Regions from separate parts of the Roseibium sp. SCP14 genome, predicted to be linked through region 4. Evidence: riboswitches for the same ligand, from Rfam matches in the RefSeq annotation. Region 4 holds a riboswitch; each other region holds the start of a gene.
What was found. Region 4 has a riboswitch for thiamine pyrophosphate ahead of thiB (thiamine ABC transporter substrate binding subunit). Riboswitches for the same ligand answer to the same signal wherever they lie in the genome.

Region 1 (3,081 bases), 1.3 Mb from region 4:
TGCCTGAGCACCGGGAAGACCCTTGGCTAGGTCGGCTGCGTGCGCGGCGATCTTGTATGTGATCACTCCGGTTTTGACATCGTCGCGATCAGGCAGGCCCAGGTGTTCCTTGGGAGTGACGTAGCACAGCATCGCACAACCGAACCAGCCGATCATTGCCGCGCCGATGCCGGACGTTATGTGGTCGTAGCCCGGCGCGATGTCCGTCGTGAGCGGTCCGAGCGTATAGAACGGCGCCTCGTCACAGCACTCCAGTTGCTTGTCCATGTTCTCCTTGATCTTGTGCATGGCGACGTGGCCTGGACCTTCAATCATGACCTGACAGTCCTTGTCCCAGGCGATCCTGGTGAGTTCACCCAGGGTTTCGAGCTCGGCGAACTGCGCCTTGTCATTCGCATCGGCGATGGAGCCGGGGCGAAGGCCGTCGCCGAGGCTGAAGGAGACGTCGTAAGTGCGGCAGATGTCGCAGATTTCGGCGAAATGCTCGTAGAGAAAGCTCTCCTTGTGGTGATGCAGGCACCACTTGGCCATGATCGAGCCGCCACGGCTGACAATTCCGGTCACCCGGTTCGCTGTCATCGGCACCATGTGAAGCCGCACGCCTGCGTGGATCGTGAAATAGTCGACACCTTGCTCTGCCTGTTCGATCAGGGTGTCGCGGAAGATTTCCCAGGTGAGGTCCTCGGCGACACCACCGACTTTTTCAAGCGCTTGGTAGATCGGGACGGTGCCGATCGGAACCGGTGAATTGCGAATGATCCATTCGCGGGTGTTGTGAATGTTTCTGCCCGTCGATAGGTCCATCACGGTGTCCGCACCCCAGCGGATTGCCCACACCATCTTGTCGACTTCTTCCGCCATGGAGGAGGTGACGGCAGACGTGCCCATGTTGGCGTTGACCTTCACCAGAAAATTCCGGCCGATGATCATCGGCTCGCTTTCCGGGTGATTGATGTTTGCCGGAATGATCGCGCGACCGGCGGCCACTTCGTCGCGCACAAATTCCGGTGTGACCAGGTCGGGAATGTTTGCGCCCCAGTCGTTTCCGTCCCGCCCGGTTGCCGCCTTGCGTTTCTGGTTTTCCCGGATGGCGATGTATTCCATTTCCGGGGTTACGATCCCGGCTCGGGCATAAGCGAGCTGGGTGACCGGGCGGCCATCCTTGGCGCGCAAGGGCTGCGAAGTGTTCGGAAACTCAGGCACGAGCCTTTCTGCCGATACGAAGCCGTTATCGGCGGGTTGAATGGTGCGGCCGTCATATTCCTCGACATCGCCTCGCTTCAAGATCCAGTCGCGGCGTGTTTTGGAAAGACCGGCGGCAATATCGATGGTCGCCTCCGGATCGGTGTAAGGGCCGGACGTGTCGTAAACCGTGACCGGCGGCTCTCCAGCGGTCGGATGCAGGCCGATCTCTCGCATCGGAACGCGGATATCGGAATGATATTGCCCGGAAACGTAAATCTTCCGGGAGGCCGGCAGACAGCCGGTGGTGATGTCAACTGAGGGAGTGGTCAAGGTTCTCTCCTAGCGCTGTTTGCTCAGAAAGACCCGTCGTCATGCTTTTGCAGGAAAGGGGAGCTGTTGACCATGAAAGGTCGACCGGAAAGCGGCCCGCTCTGAATGCTTCCTACGCCAGTATCACCTGGGTCAGGTTCAAAGGGTCGCTTCACTCCGCTCGCGCGATGTCCACCTCTCAGCCCCCTTAGCGGGGCTCCCCTGCAAGGCCGGAGCGTATTGGCTGAAGAACGATTCTGTCAATCACCTGATGCGGCGATCAATGAGTCCAGTCACGGCAAAAAAACAGGCAGCCGAATGGCTGCCTGCGTGTCTTGCGGATTTTGGAGGGGCTCAGCTCAGGTTGAGCTCCTTGAAGAAGTCGTTGCCCTTGTCATCGACCACGATGAAGGCCGGGAAGTCCTCGACCTCGATCCTCCAGACGGCTTCCATGCCCAGTTCCTCGAATTCGACCACTTCGACCTTCTTGATACAGTCCTGGGCAAGACGGGCGGCCGGGCCGCCGATGGAGCCGAGATAAAAGCCGCCATGAGCCTGACAGGCGCGGCGGACCTGCGCCGAGCGATTGCCTTTGGCCAGCATGACCATGGAGCCACCGGCTGCCTGGAACTGATCGACATAGGCATCCATTCGCCCAGCCGTTGTCGGTCCGAAGGAGCCGGACGGCATGCCTTCCGGTGTCTTGGCCGGTCCGGCATAGTAGACGGGATGATCCTTGATGTAATCGGGCAGTGGCTCTCCGGCTTCCAGGCGGTCACGCAGCTTGGAATGGGCCAGGTCGCGCGCCACGATCAGCGGACCGGACAAGGACAGGCGCGTCTTGATCGGATGCTTGGAGAGTTCTCCAAGGATTTCCGGCATAGGCTTGGTCAGGTCTATCTTCACCACATTGTCGGAAAGGTGATCGTCGGTCACTTCCGGAAGGTACTTTTCCGGATGCATCTCAAGCTGTTCCAGGAAGATCCCGTCCTTGGTGATCTTGCCGACAGCCTGACGATCGGCGGAACAGGAAACGGCAAGGCCGATCGGCAGCGAGGCTCCGTGGCGCGGTAGGCGAATGACACGCACATCGTGACAGAAATACTTGCCGCCGAACTGTGCGCCGACACCTGTTGCCTGTGTAAGCTTGTGTATTTCCTGTTCCAGCTCGGTATCGCGGAAGGCATGGCCGAGCTCGGATCCCTCCGTCGGAAGGTTGTCCAGGTACCGCGCGGATGCCAGTTTGGCAGTCTTCAGGTTCAGCTCGGCCGACGTGCCGCCGACAACGATGGCCAGGTGATAGGGCGGACAGGCCGCAGTGCCGAGCGTCAGGATCTTTTCCTTCAGGAATTCAACCAGCCGGTCATGGGTGAGCAGAGACGGTGTTCCCTGGAAGAGAAAAGTCTTGTTGGCCGAACCACCGCCCTTTGCCATGAACAGGAACTTGTAGGCGTCTTCGCCTTCCGCATAGAGCTCGATCTGCGCGGGCATGTTGTTCTTGGTGTTTTTTTCCTCGAACATGGAAAGCGGCGCAAGTTGGGAGTATCGGAGGTTTTTCCTGAAGTACGCATCGCGTGCACCTTCTCC
Region 2 (3,081 bases), 1.2 Mb from region 4:
CACCAGCACCGGTTCCTGCTGCTTCGCGGCGCAAGGAAACGGTCAGTATTACACTACCTGATCGCATTGCTGCATCTGAAAGGATTTTCGGCGACGGATATTGCGCTGTTCCCAGAAGCAAGCGGGAAGAAATCACCTCGCCATAAAACTCAAGCATGGTCCTCACCCTCCCTGCATGGGAGACAGGATCTCGATCCGATCCCCTTCAAGAAGCTCGCAGCTGGCACGTTCTTCAGCAGAAACAAGCTCGCTGTTGCGCGCTGTGGCAAGAAAATCGTGTTCATAGGCCAGTTCATCCAGAAGCCCTGAGAGGGTCGAACTGGTCACCTCCTGCTCTTCGCCGTTAATGATGAGTTTCAAGGGTGGTCTCCTTGGAAGAAAGGAACAGGGTTTCGGCGGCCTGTGCCGCAAAATGCGGAGCCAGCAGGAAACCGTGACGGTAGAAGCCATTCAGGCTCAGGACCCGGCCGTCAAAGTTGATGCGCGGCAGATTGTCGGCATAGGCCGGGCGAACACCCACGCCTGTCTCAATGATCTTGGCTTCAGCGAAAGCCGGGTGAAGGCTATAGGCAGCGTTCAGCAGTTCCATGGTGGAGCGAACACTGACCGGGCCGTCATCGGCACTTTCGATCATCGTTGCCCCGACCATGAAGTGGTTGTTGTCCCGAGGCACGATATAGACCGGAATGCGCGGATGAAGCATTCTAACGGGCCTGGACAACGTGATCTCTGGTGCGTGCAGGATCAGCATTTCCCCGCGCACTGCCCTCAACTCCTTTTCTTTCGACGCCATACCTATGCAATCGGCGATGAAATTCGTATCCACCTTCGGTTCTTCTGGTCCGAAGAAGGTTCTAACACCCAGTCTGGAAACCGTTTCTTCAAGCTGGATCAAGGCTTTTCGCGGATCCAGGTGAGCCTCCTTCGGGAAGAACAGTCCTTTGGAAAATCTCCCCTCCAGGTCGGGCTCAAGACCTGTTACCCCGGCCCCATCCACCCATTCGTAGCCGCTCGTACGTCCGGCGAAGCGACTGAGTTCGGCGATATCACGAGGTGGCGCAACGACCAGGGTACCTTTGTGCGAAACCGCACCCGGCAACGCTTTTGCCCACCAGTCGACCGACTTTTTTCCATAAGCGAGAACGTCTTCTTCGGCATTTTCACGCTCACACCACGGTGCCAGCATGCCACCGGCCAGCCAGGAAGCACTTCTGGTCAAGCCTTCACGGATCTCAAACAAGGTGACTTCGGCACCCCGCTTGCGAAGTTCGTATGCGAGCGACAACCCGGCAACACCTGCTCCGCGGATCAGGACCCTCATGTCTTTGCACCTGCGCCTGAGACACCTTGCACGACGTTTCACTCCTGCAGGGCCAACCAAAGGCCTTACATTCTTTTTCGTCAGGGGCTGTCGGGGATGCGCTTGACTGCATGCGCCGGACAAATGGTCCTCGCGCGCCGTCAGGGCCACCATCCCTTCGCCAGCATGACCTGGATCAGGTTCTTCGGGTCCCTGCGCTGTGCGTGTTACCGCACCCTGCAGCATCTCAGCCCCATGACGGGACACCCCGGGTGAGCCCCGTTTGTGCCGTCGGCACGCACGTTCTGTCAAGACATCTCAGCGTGTGTCCGCTCCCTGTCTTCAGGTTTCCGGTGACAGGTCATCCAAAAACGCACGCGTCTCTTTCAGACTGGAAAACTTCAGAACAGTCAGATGCGGCGGCGGAGCTGTGTAGATCCGAAGCAGCTTGGCGCGTGCGCTATGCCGGGTGCGCCAGATGAACCGCACGAACTCGACGGTTTGGCCGTTGAAACGCTCCGGACACCCTTCCGGCAAATCAGGCCGGCTTTTGCCGTAATATTGAAGAGAGCGTTTCAGAACCCGAAAGATCCGCAACCAGACCGGAACATCCAACCAGATGAATGTGTCCGCCCGATCAACCCGTTCCGCGTAAGTGCTCGAATGACCACCTTCGAAGATCCATTCGCTCTTCATGTGAACCTGATGCGTCAGCGCATCTTTTTCCTGTCTGGGTCTTTCAACCCAGCCAGGCAGCCAGTGAATGTGGTCCATGTTGTAGACGGGCAAACCCGTCCGCTGACCGAGCTGGTGCGCGAGCGTGCTTTTGCCCGAACCGGGACCTCCGACGATCATCACGCGTTTCATGAAACACCTTTTGGGGCGATTGAGGGCTCGCAGTTATACGCCCTTCTGATTGAAAGAAAAGATGGAAACAGACTGTTCAATGGACACTTACAGGCCTGCGACCCTATCTAACCGGCAGACGCGCTTTTGACTGCAAGGAGAGGCAGATGAGCTGGTTGAACACCCCCGACCCGGTCGCGGGCAATGCCGCAAGTTGCGATCCGATCGATACGATCATTGTTCCCCGGACATCAGACCTGGGCGGCTTTCATGTCCGCCGTGCCCTGCCGTCTCCACGACGGCGCATGATCGGTCCGTTCATCTTTTTCGATCAGATGGGACCAGCGGAGCTGCTTGTCGGCGGTGGTATCGACGTCCGCCCACACCCGCATATCGGTCTCGCGACGGTAACCTACCTGTTTGAGGGCGAAATGTATCATCGGGACAGTCTCGGGACGGAAATCGCGATCTCGCCCGGAGCGCTTAACTGGATGAGTGCCGGCAAAGGCATCGTCCACTCGGAACGCGAACGCCCGGAGCGAAAGCAGGAAACCCGGCAATTGTTCGGCCTTCAAAGTTGGGTTGCTCTACCAAAGCATCTGGAAGAAGGCGATCCGACTTTCCAGCACTTTGGAACCGAACAGCAACCCGAATTCGCGGACAAAGGCGCTTCAGTGAAGCTGATTGCCGGTGACCTTTACGGCCATAAGGCACCGGTAAAAACCGCTTCGGAAATGTTCTACGCGGATATCTCACTGGAACCCGGCGCAAAGATCCCTCTTGATGCCGGCTGGGAAGAACGTGGGCTTTACACAATATCAGGCCGTATATCGATTGCCGGACAGGACTTCGACCCCGCTCAGCTGCTCGTCTTCAAACCTGGCGATCATCTGGTGGTCGAAAACCAATCCCCTGCTCCGGCCCGCTTCGTCGTC
Region 3 (3,081 bases), on a different contig from region 4:
CAGCGGCGAAGTCTGCGTCGGCAACATGGGTTCCGCGCGCCGCTTCAATTATTCGGTCATCGGCGACGCGGTGAACATCGCCTCACGTATCGAATCCAGCTGCAAGGCAATCGGCGCGGAACTTCTTGTCTCAGAGGAAACCCGCAACGAAGCGCCGGATTTTGCATTCCTGGAGGCGGGAGAAATTCCGCTCAAGGGCAAGAGCGAACCGGTAAAGCTCTATGCGTTGCTCGGTGACAGGGCATTGAAAAACTCGAAGGAATTCAAGGAGCTGGCAACGACGCACGAGCGCTTGATGGCAGCATTGAAAGAAGGCCGGCTAGAGGATGCCGAAAAAGCACTCGAGACCGCGCAGATCCTGGCACCGTCCCTGATGGATTTCTACGGGCGCTTCGAGGATATCCTGTTCGATATGAAAGCAGCGCAAAACGAAAACAGCGCCGCACAATGACGGCGCCGCTTTCTTGGTTGCGATCGACGTATCAGCGAATTTCAACTGCGTAGGTTTCGACCGGAACAACCTTGCTGATCAGCCCGGCTTCCGCCATGAACTCTGCAAACCGCTGGTAGCGGCCCGTGTCGAGCGCTGAGGGCCGTTTGGCAAAGCGCGGCAGCGTATCAGCCCAGGCACGCTTGTTGAGCTCGTCATTCAGGTTCGGATAAGCCTCGATAAACGCATTCCAGGCCTCGTCCGGATGGTTGGTCAAGAAGATCGTCGCCGCCTCGATGGCAGCCATGAATTTCACGAACCGAGGATCATCAATCTTGTCCTTGTTCACGACATAGATAAGCTCATCGAAAATCGGCACGCCGTTTTCTTCCGGGTAGAAGGCCTTGCCTTCCTTGCCTTCAATTTCAATCTGGGTCAGTTCGAAGTTGCGATAGGCACCGATCACCGCATCCACCTGTCCGGACATGAGCGATGGCGACAGCGCAAAGTTGACGTTGATCAGCTCGACGTCATCCATAGTCAGGTCAACCGAATGCAGCATCTGCCCAAGCATCGCATCTTCAAAGCCGGAGACCGAAAACCCGACCGTCTTGCCTTTCAGATCTTTCAACTCCTTGATCGGCCCATCTTTCAGCACGATGAGCGAGTTGAGCGGCGTTTCGACCAGAGTACCGATACGGGAGACAGGCAGCCCCTCTTCGATGTGGGCGTGAAGCGTCGGCTGGTAGGAAATCGCGATATCACCCTGACCGGCAGCCACTAGTTTCGGCGGCATAGCCGGATCGGCGGGTTCAATCAGTTCAACTTCGAGCCCCTCGGCCTCGAAGAAACCCATGGTCTGGGCGGTAATGACAGGAGCATGATCAGGGTTGGTGAACCAGTCCAGCAGAACTGTCAGTTTTTCCGCAGCCTGAACCGGAGCACTGGCCAGGAGGCCCGCGGCGACAGTCAGGGACAGGAGTGTCTTTTTCATTCAATCCTCCAGGGTTCGGCAGTCAGTCTTCGACCTGCCAGGGAACAAGAATTCGGGTGAAGTATTCGACGGCGTAGCGCATCGCGAGCACCATCAGGGCCAGCAGAATGACAGCCGCGAAAAGCAGGTCAGCGTTCCCACGGGCATTGGCTTGAAGCATGATGAAGGCAAGGCCGCCCTTTGCTCCCGCCCATTCACCGACCACCGCGCCAATGGGCGCGAAAACGGCAGCGACGCGAATGCCGGAAGCAAATGCGGGCAAAGCGGCGGGAAGTCGGAACAGCAGCAGCTCACGGTGGCGCGGTACCCGGTAAAGACGGGCAAGGTCCACAAGACCGGTATCCAGCCGCCGTAAGCCGTCATATACGGTCGAGGTTACGGTAAAAAAGATCACCAGGATCGCCATTACGATCTTGGAGGACAAACCGAACCCCATCCAAAGCACCAGAATAGGCGCAATGGCGAAGACCGGCAGGGCCTGGGTCACGAGAATGGTTGGCATCACCACACGCCCAGCAAGCGGAAACAGCCAGATGGAGATCGCCAGCAATGCGCCGCTCAAGACGCCAAGAGAGAAGCCCAGCACCGTCTCCAAGGCGGTAATGCCGGCGTGGTACAGCAGGAAGTCCGCATATTGCGGAAATGCCCGCAATACCACGAGCGGACCGGGAAGCATGAAGGTCGGTGGCTGGAAAACGGCAACCAGCAGCGCCCAGACACCAAGCACTGAAATCGCGCCAAGCAAAAACCTGCCGATGGTGGATACAAACGCCTTCACGACATCGCTCCGTTCGGAGCCGGAGCTTCGGCGGTATTCAGATCGGCAGGCAGGTTCTGCACATACAGGAACCGCTGCCGCAGCAGGCAAAAAAGCATAGGATCTCCCGTCTTCGGACACGCCGAAAATGACAATGGAGATCCGGGAATTGGCTAAGGATTCCGTCCCTTCGCCGGCATGACCCGGATCAGGTTCTAAGGGTTCGGCTCAACGCCATCTCAGTTCCGGTAACCGGAACACCCCTCGGACCGAGGCGGAACATGCCTTGCCTGAACGAAAAAGGCAAGCTGTAGTTTTGCTTGATAATCGTGCAGAAGCGAAGACTGACGCTTAGCCGGCCTGCCAGGCGGAAATCGCCTTTTCGACCGCGTCAGCGCCTGCGGTTCCCTTTTCAAGAGTCAGGATACCGCGCTTGCCGTTTTCATAAAGCATCGGAATATCGATCCAGCCGCGTTCACGCAGCAGCGCAAGATTTCGTTCCTGTTCGTTCGGCAAACTTGAAAGCGCGATCCAGAAGAAACCGGGAGAAACCTTCACCGAAGCGCCGATCAGGGCATCTCCACGGGCTTCTTCCGTGGGCTTCATCACCAGACCGGGAACATTCACGACATCGCCTGCGGCAAAGCTCTCCGGAAACTCATACCTGATTTCAACAAGGTGGCTTGCCGGCAAGGATGTATCGTCGTTGGGCTTGATCCGGATATCGACTTTCACATCCCTTTCAGGGATCTCGATAGACGCATTCAGGACAGCCTGCGACTTGCCGTCGAGATTGGTTTCTTCCTCGATGTTCCAGACAACGGCTCCTTGAGCAGCTGTGCCGGCACCACCAGCTTCTTCTCCTTCTTCATAGAGAATGGAGCGCTGGACACCGCTATC
Region 4 (3,081 bases):
CTGATCAGGGCGGAAAGCACCGCCTGCGTAAGCGTAAAGCGCAGCGCTGCCCAGTCAGCCGGACCAAATCCTTGCCCGGCTTCAGCGCGCAGCGCAATTGCGGCCAGCGTGCCCAGAATCAGCGCGGCGACGACAGCCGCCGACGCGATCCCCGGGAACGGATTTACTGGCTGAGTGCGCCCAGCCATTCCGCCAACGCTTCTTCCCGCACTTTGGCGGCTTCATCAGCGCCCAAGAGTAGGGATTTTTCCGGAGTGTGCAGGGTTTCGAAGCCTTTTGGCAGTCCGCCCTCCGGAGTAATTGCAGGATACATCCAGTTCGTGGTCGGAATGATGGATTGGAACACGTCGGAAGTCATGAACTCCAGAAACTGATCGGCCAGTTCCGGCTGATCCGTGCCCGCCATTTTCGCAGCAACTTCGACCTGCATGTAGTGACCTTCGTCAAAGGCGGCAGCAGCCTTGCTGGCGTCGTCTTCGGCAATCAGGTGATAGGCCGGTGAGGTGGTGTAGCTGAGCACCATGTCCGCTTCCCCTTCGAGAAACAGTCCATATGCTTCCGACCAGCCCTTGGTGACAGTGACGATATTGTCCGAAAGACCTTCCCAGATTGCCGAAGCTTCGTCGCCATAAACTGCCTTGACCCACAGCAGAAGGCCCAGTCCCGGTGTCGACGAGCGTGGATCCTGAATGAGGATCTTGGTATCGCTCTCTGCCAGTTCGCGGAAGTTGCCGGGTGCCTCGGCGTCCTTGTTGTGCACGAAAGCGAAGTAACCCCAGTCGTAAGGCACGAAGGTTTCGTCGTTCCACTCAATCGGCAGCGCATATTCGGTGCGTACGGAATGGGGCGCGAAGAGGCCGGTTTCCTTTGCAGCGGCAATCAGGTTGGTGTCCAGACCAAGCACGATATCCGCGTCGGAATTCTCCCCCTCCAGCCGGATGCGCGACAGAAGAGCTGCGCCATCTTCGATGCCGACGAGGTTCAGCTCGCAATTGCAGACGGCTTCGAAAGCTTCCTTCACCTGCGGGCCGGGGCCCCAGTCGGAAACGAAGCTGTCATAAGTGTAGACGGTCAGCTGGGGTTTGTCGGCGGCAATCGCCGATGTTGCGCACAATAGTCCCGCAGCAAAGAGCAGATGTTTCATGTCATCCTCCATTGCGGCGAGAGGGCAAGGATGGATGAAACCGCTACCTTTCCCTCCGCCGGTTCTAGCCGGTTCAGGTTCAACGGGTTTGCCAGAACGGCATCTCAGCGCGAATTCCTCACGCACCCCGAGGTAAGGCCGTGATTATCTGGAAATGCGTCTGAGCACAACAGGATTACGGTTAGCTGGATAAAGATTGTGATGGCCTTACACCAGTGCATCCGATGAAGGTTTCTCGGGCGAACGCAGGTGCATTCGATCAATCCTCATTGAAAGCCCATGCCACCCCTGGTGCCGCAATTCGGCACAGACTGAAGTGACGGGTGGCTGCAAACGCAAAAAGGGCGGTCCGAAGACCGCCCTTTCCGTAAAGCTTTGAGCTTTGGACTTCTTAGAAGCCCATGCCGCCCATACCGCCCATGTCGCCACCCGGCATTGCCGGTGCTGCTTCTTTCTTCGGCAGCTCAGCAACCATGGCTTCGGTGGTGATCAGCAGACCAGCGACGGAAGCTGCGTCCTGCAGAGCAGTACGAACAACTTTGGTCGGGTCGATGATGCCGGCTTCGATCATGTTGACGAAGTCTTCGGTCTGAGCGTTGAAGCCGAAGGTGTCGTCGTCGTTTTCCTGGATCTTGCCAACAACGATGGAGCCTTCGACGCCAGCGTTTTCGACGATCTGACGGATCGGAGCTTCCAGAGCGCGCAGAACGATCTTGATGCCGGCTTCGATGTCGGAGTTGTCGGAAGACAGAGCGGAGACAGCTTTCTTCGCACGCAGCAGAGCGGTGCCGCCACCCGGTACGATGCCTTCTTCAACGGCAGCACGGGTTGCGTTCAGAGCATCGTCAACGCGGTCTTTTTTCTCTTTCACTTCGATTTCGGTCGCACCGCCAACGCGGATAACTGCAACACCGCCAGCGAGCTTGGCCAGGCGCTCCTGGAGCTTCTCGCGGTCGTAATCGGAAGTGGTTTCTTCGATCTGAGCCTTGATCTGACCAACGCGGCCGTCGATGTCTTCCTTGGAACCGGCACCGTCAACAATGGTGGTGGTTTCCTTGGTGATGGACACCTTCTCAGCGGTGCCGAGCATGTCGAGGGTCACGTTTTCCAGCTTGATGCCGAGATCTTCAGAGATCACAGTGCCGCCGGTCAGGATAGCGATGTCTTCGAGCATTGCCTTACGGCGATCGCCGAAGCCCGGAGCCTTGACAGCAGCGATTTTCAGGCCGCCGCGCAGCTTGTTGACAACGAGAGTTGCCAGTGCTTCGCCTTCAACATCTTCAGCGATGATGAGCAGCGGACGGGAAGACTGAACGACAGATTCCAGGATCGGCAGCATAGCCTGCAGGTTGGAGAGTTTCTTCTCGTGCAGCAGGATGAACGGCTTTTCCAGGTCAGCAAGCATCTTGTCAGCGTTGGTGACGAAGTACGGAGACAGGTAGCCGCGGTCGAACTGCATGCCTTCAACGACTTCCAGCTCGGTTTCCAGAGACTTGGCTTCTTCGACGGTGATCACGCCTTCGTTGCCGACTTTCTGCATGGCTTCGGCAATGTCTTTGCCGACCTGCTCGTCGCCGTTAGCGGAAATGGTGCCGACCTGAGCAACTTCTTCAGAAGTGGTGATGGTCTTGGAAGCAGCTTCCAGAGACTTCACAGCTTCAGCAGCAGCAAGATCAACGCCGCGCTTCAGGTCCATCGGGTTCATGCCGGCAGCAACAGCTTTTGCGCCTTCCTTGACGATAGCCTGAGCCAGAACGGTAGCAGTGGTGGTGCCGTCGCCAGCGATGTCGTTGGTCTTGGAAGCCACTTCGCGCACCATCTGGGCGCCCATGTTTTCGAACTTGTCTTCCAGTTCGATTTCCTTGGCAACGGAAACACCGTCCTTGGTGATGCGCGGTGCGCCGAAGGCCTTGTCGAGAACAACGTTACGGCCTTTC

Region 1: linked by a shared signal. The riboswitch ahead of thiC (phosphomethylpyrimidine synthase ThiC) and the one ahead of thiB (thiamine ABC transporter substrate binding subunit) in region 4 are both predicted to bind thiamine pyrophosphate.
Region 2: linked by a shared signal. The riboswitch ahead of thiO (glycine oxidase ThiO) and the one ahead of thiB (thiamine ABC transporter substrate binding subunit) in region 4 are both predicted to bind thiamine pyrophosphate.
Region 3: linked by a shared signal. The riboswitch ahead of ABLQ08_RS11545 (ABC transporter permease) and the one ahead of thiB (thiamine ABC transporter substrate binding subunit) in region 4 are both predicted to bind thiamine pyrophosphate.

What each region holds. Positions count from the first base shown of each region.
Region 1 is NZ_JBDZYH010000001.1:6,047-9,127, reverse strand. It holds gene thiC (phosphomethylpyrimidine synthase ThiC) at 1-1,515, opposite strand, end outside; TPP riboswitch at 1,608-1,728, opposite strand; gene ABLQ08_RS00035 (fumarate hydratase) at 1,849-3,081, opposite strand, start outside.
Region 2 is NZ_JBDZYH010000001.1:92,204-95,284, forward strand. It holds gene ABLQ08_RS00455 (thiazole synthase) at 1-157, opposite strand, end outside; gene thiS (sulfur carrier protein ThiS) at 163-360, opposite strand; gene thiO (glycine oxidase ThiO) at 344-1,321, opposite strand; TPP riboswitch at 1,456-1,581, opposite strand; gene ABLQ08_RS00470 (DNA topology modulation protein FlaR) at 1,643-2,167, opposite strand; gene ABLQ08_RS00475 (pirin family protein) at 2,314-3,081, shown strand, end outside.
Region 3 is NZ_JBDZYH010000002.1:935,793-938,873, forward strand. It holds gene ABLQ08_RS11535 (CHASE2 domain-containing protein) at 1-451, shown strand, start outside; gene ABLQ08_RS11540 (ABC transporter substrate-binding protein) at 483-1,424, opposite strand; gene ABLQ08_RS11545 (ABC transporter permease) at 1,447-2,202, opposite strand; TPP riboswitch at 2,350-2,456, opposite strand; gene ABLQ08_RS11550 (hypothetical protein) at 2,533-3,081, opposite strand, start outside.
Region 4 is NZ_JBDZYH010000001.1:1,312,375-1,315,455, reverse strand. It holds gene ABLQ08_RS06030 (thiamine/thiamine pyrophosphate ABC transporter permease ThiP) at 1-188, opposite strand, end outside; gene thiB (thiamine ABC transporter substrate binding subunit) at 164-1,144, opposite strand; TPP riboswitch at 1,177-1,284, opposite strand; gene groL (chaperonin GroEL) at 1,536-3,081, opposite strand, start outside.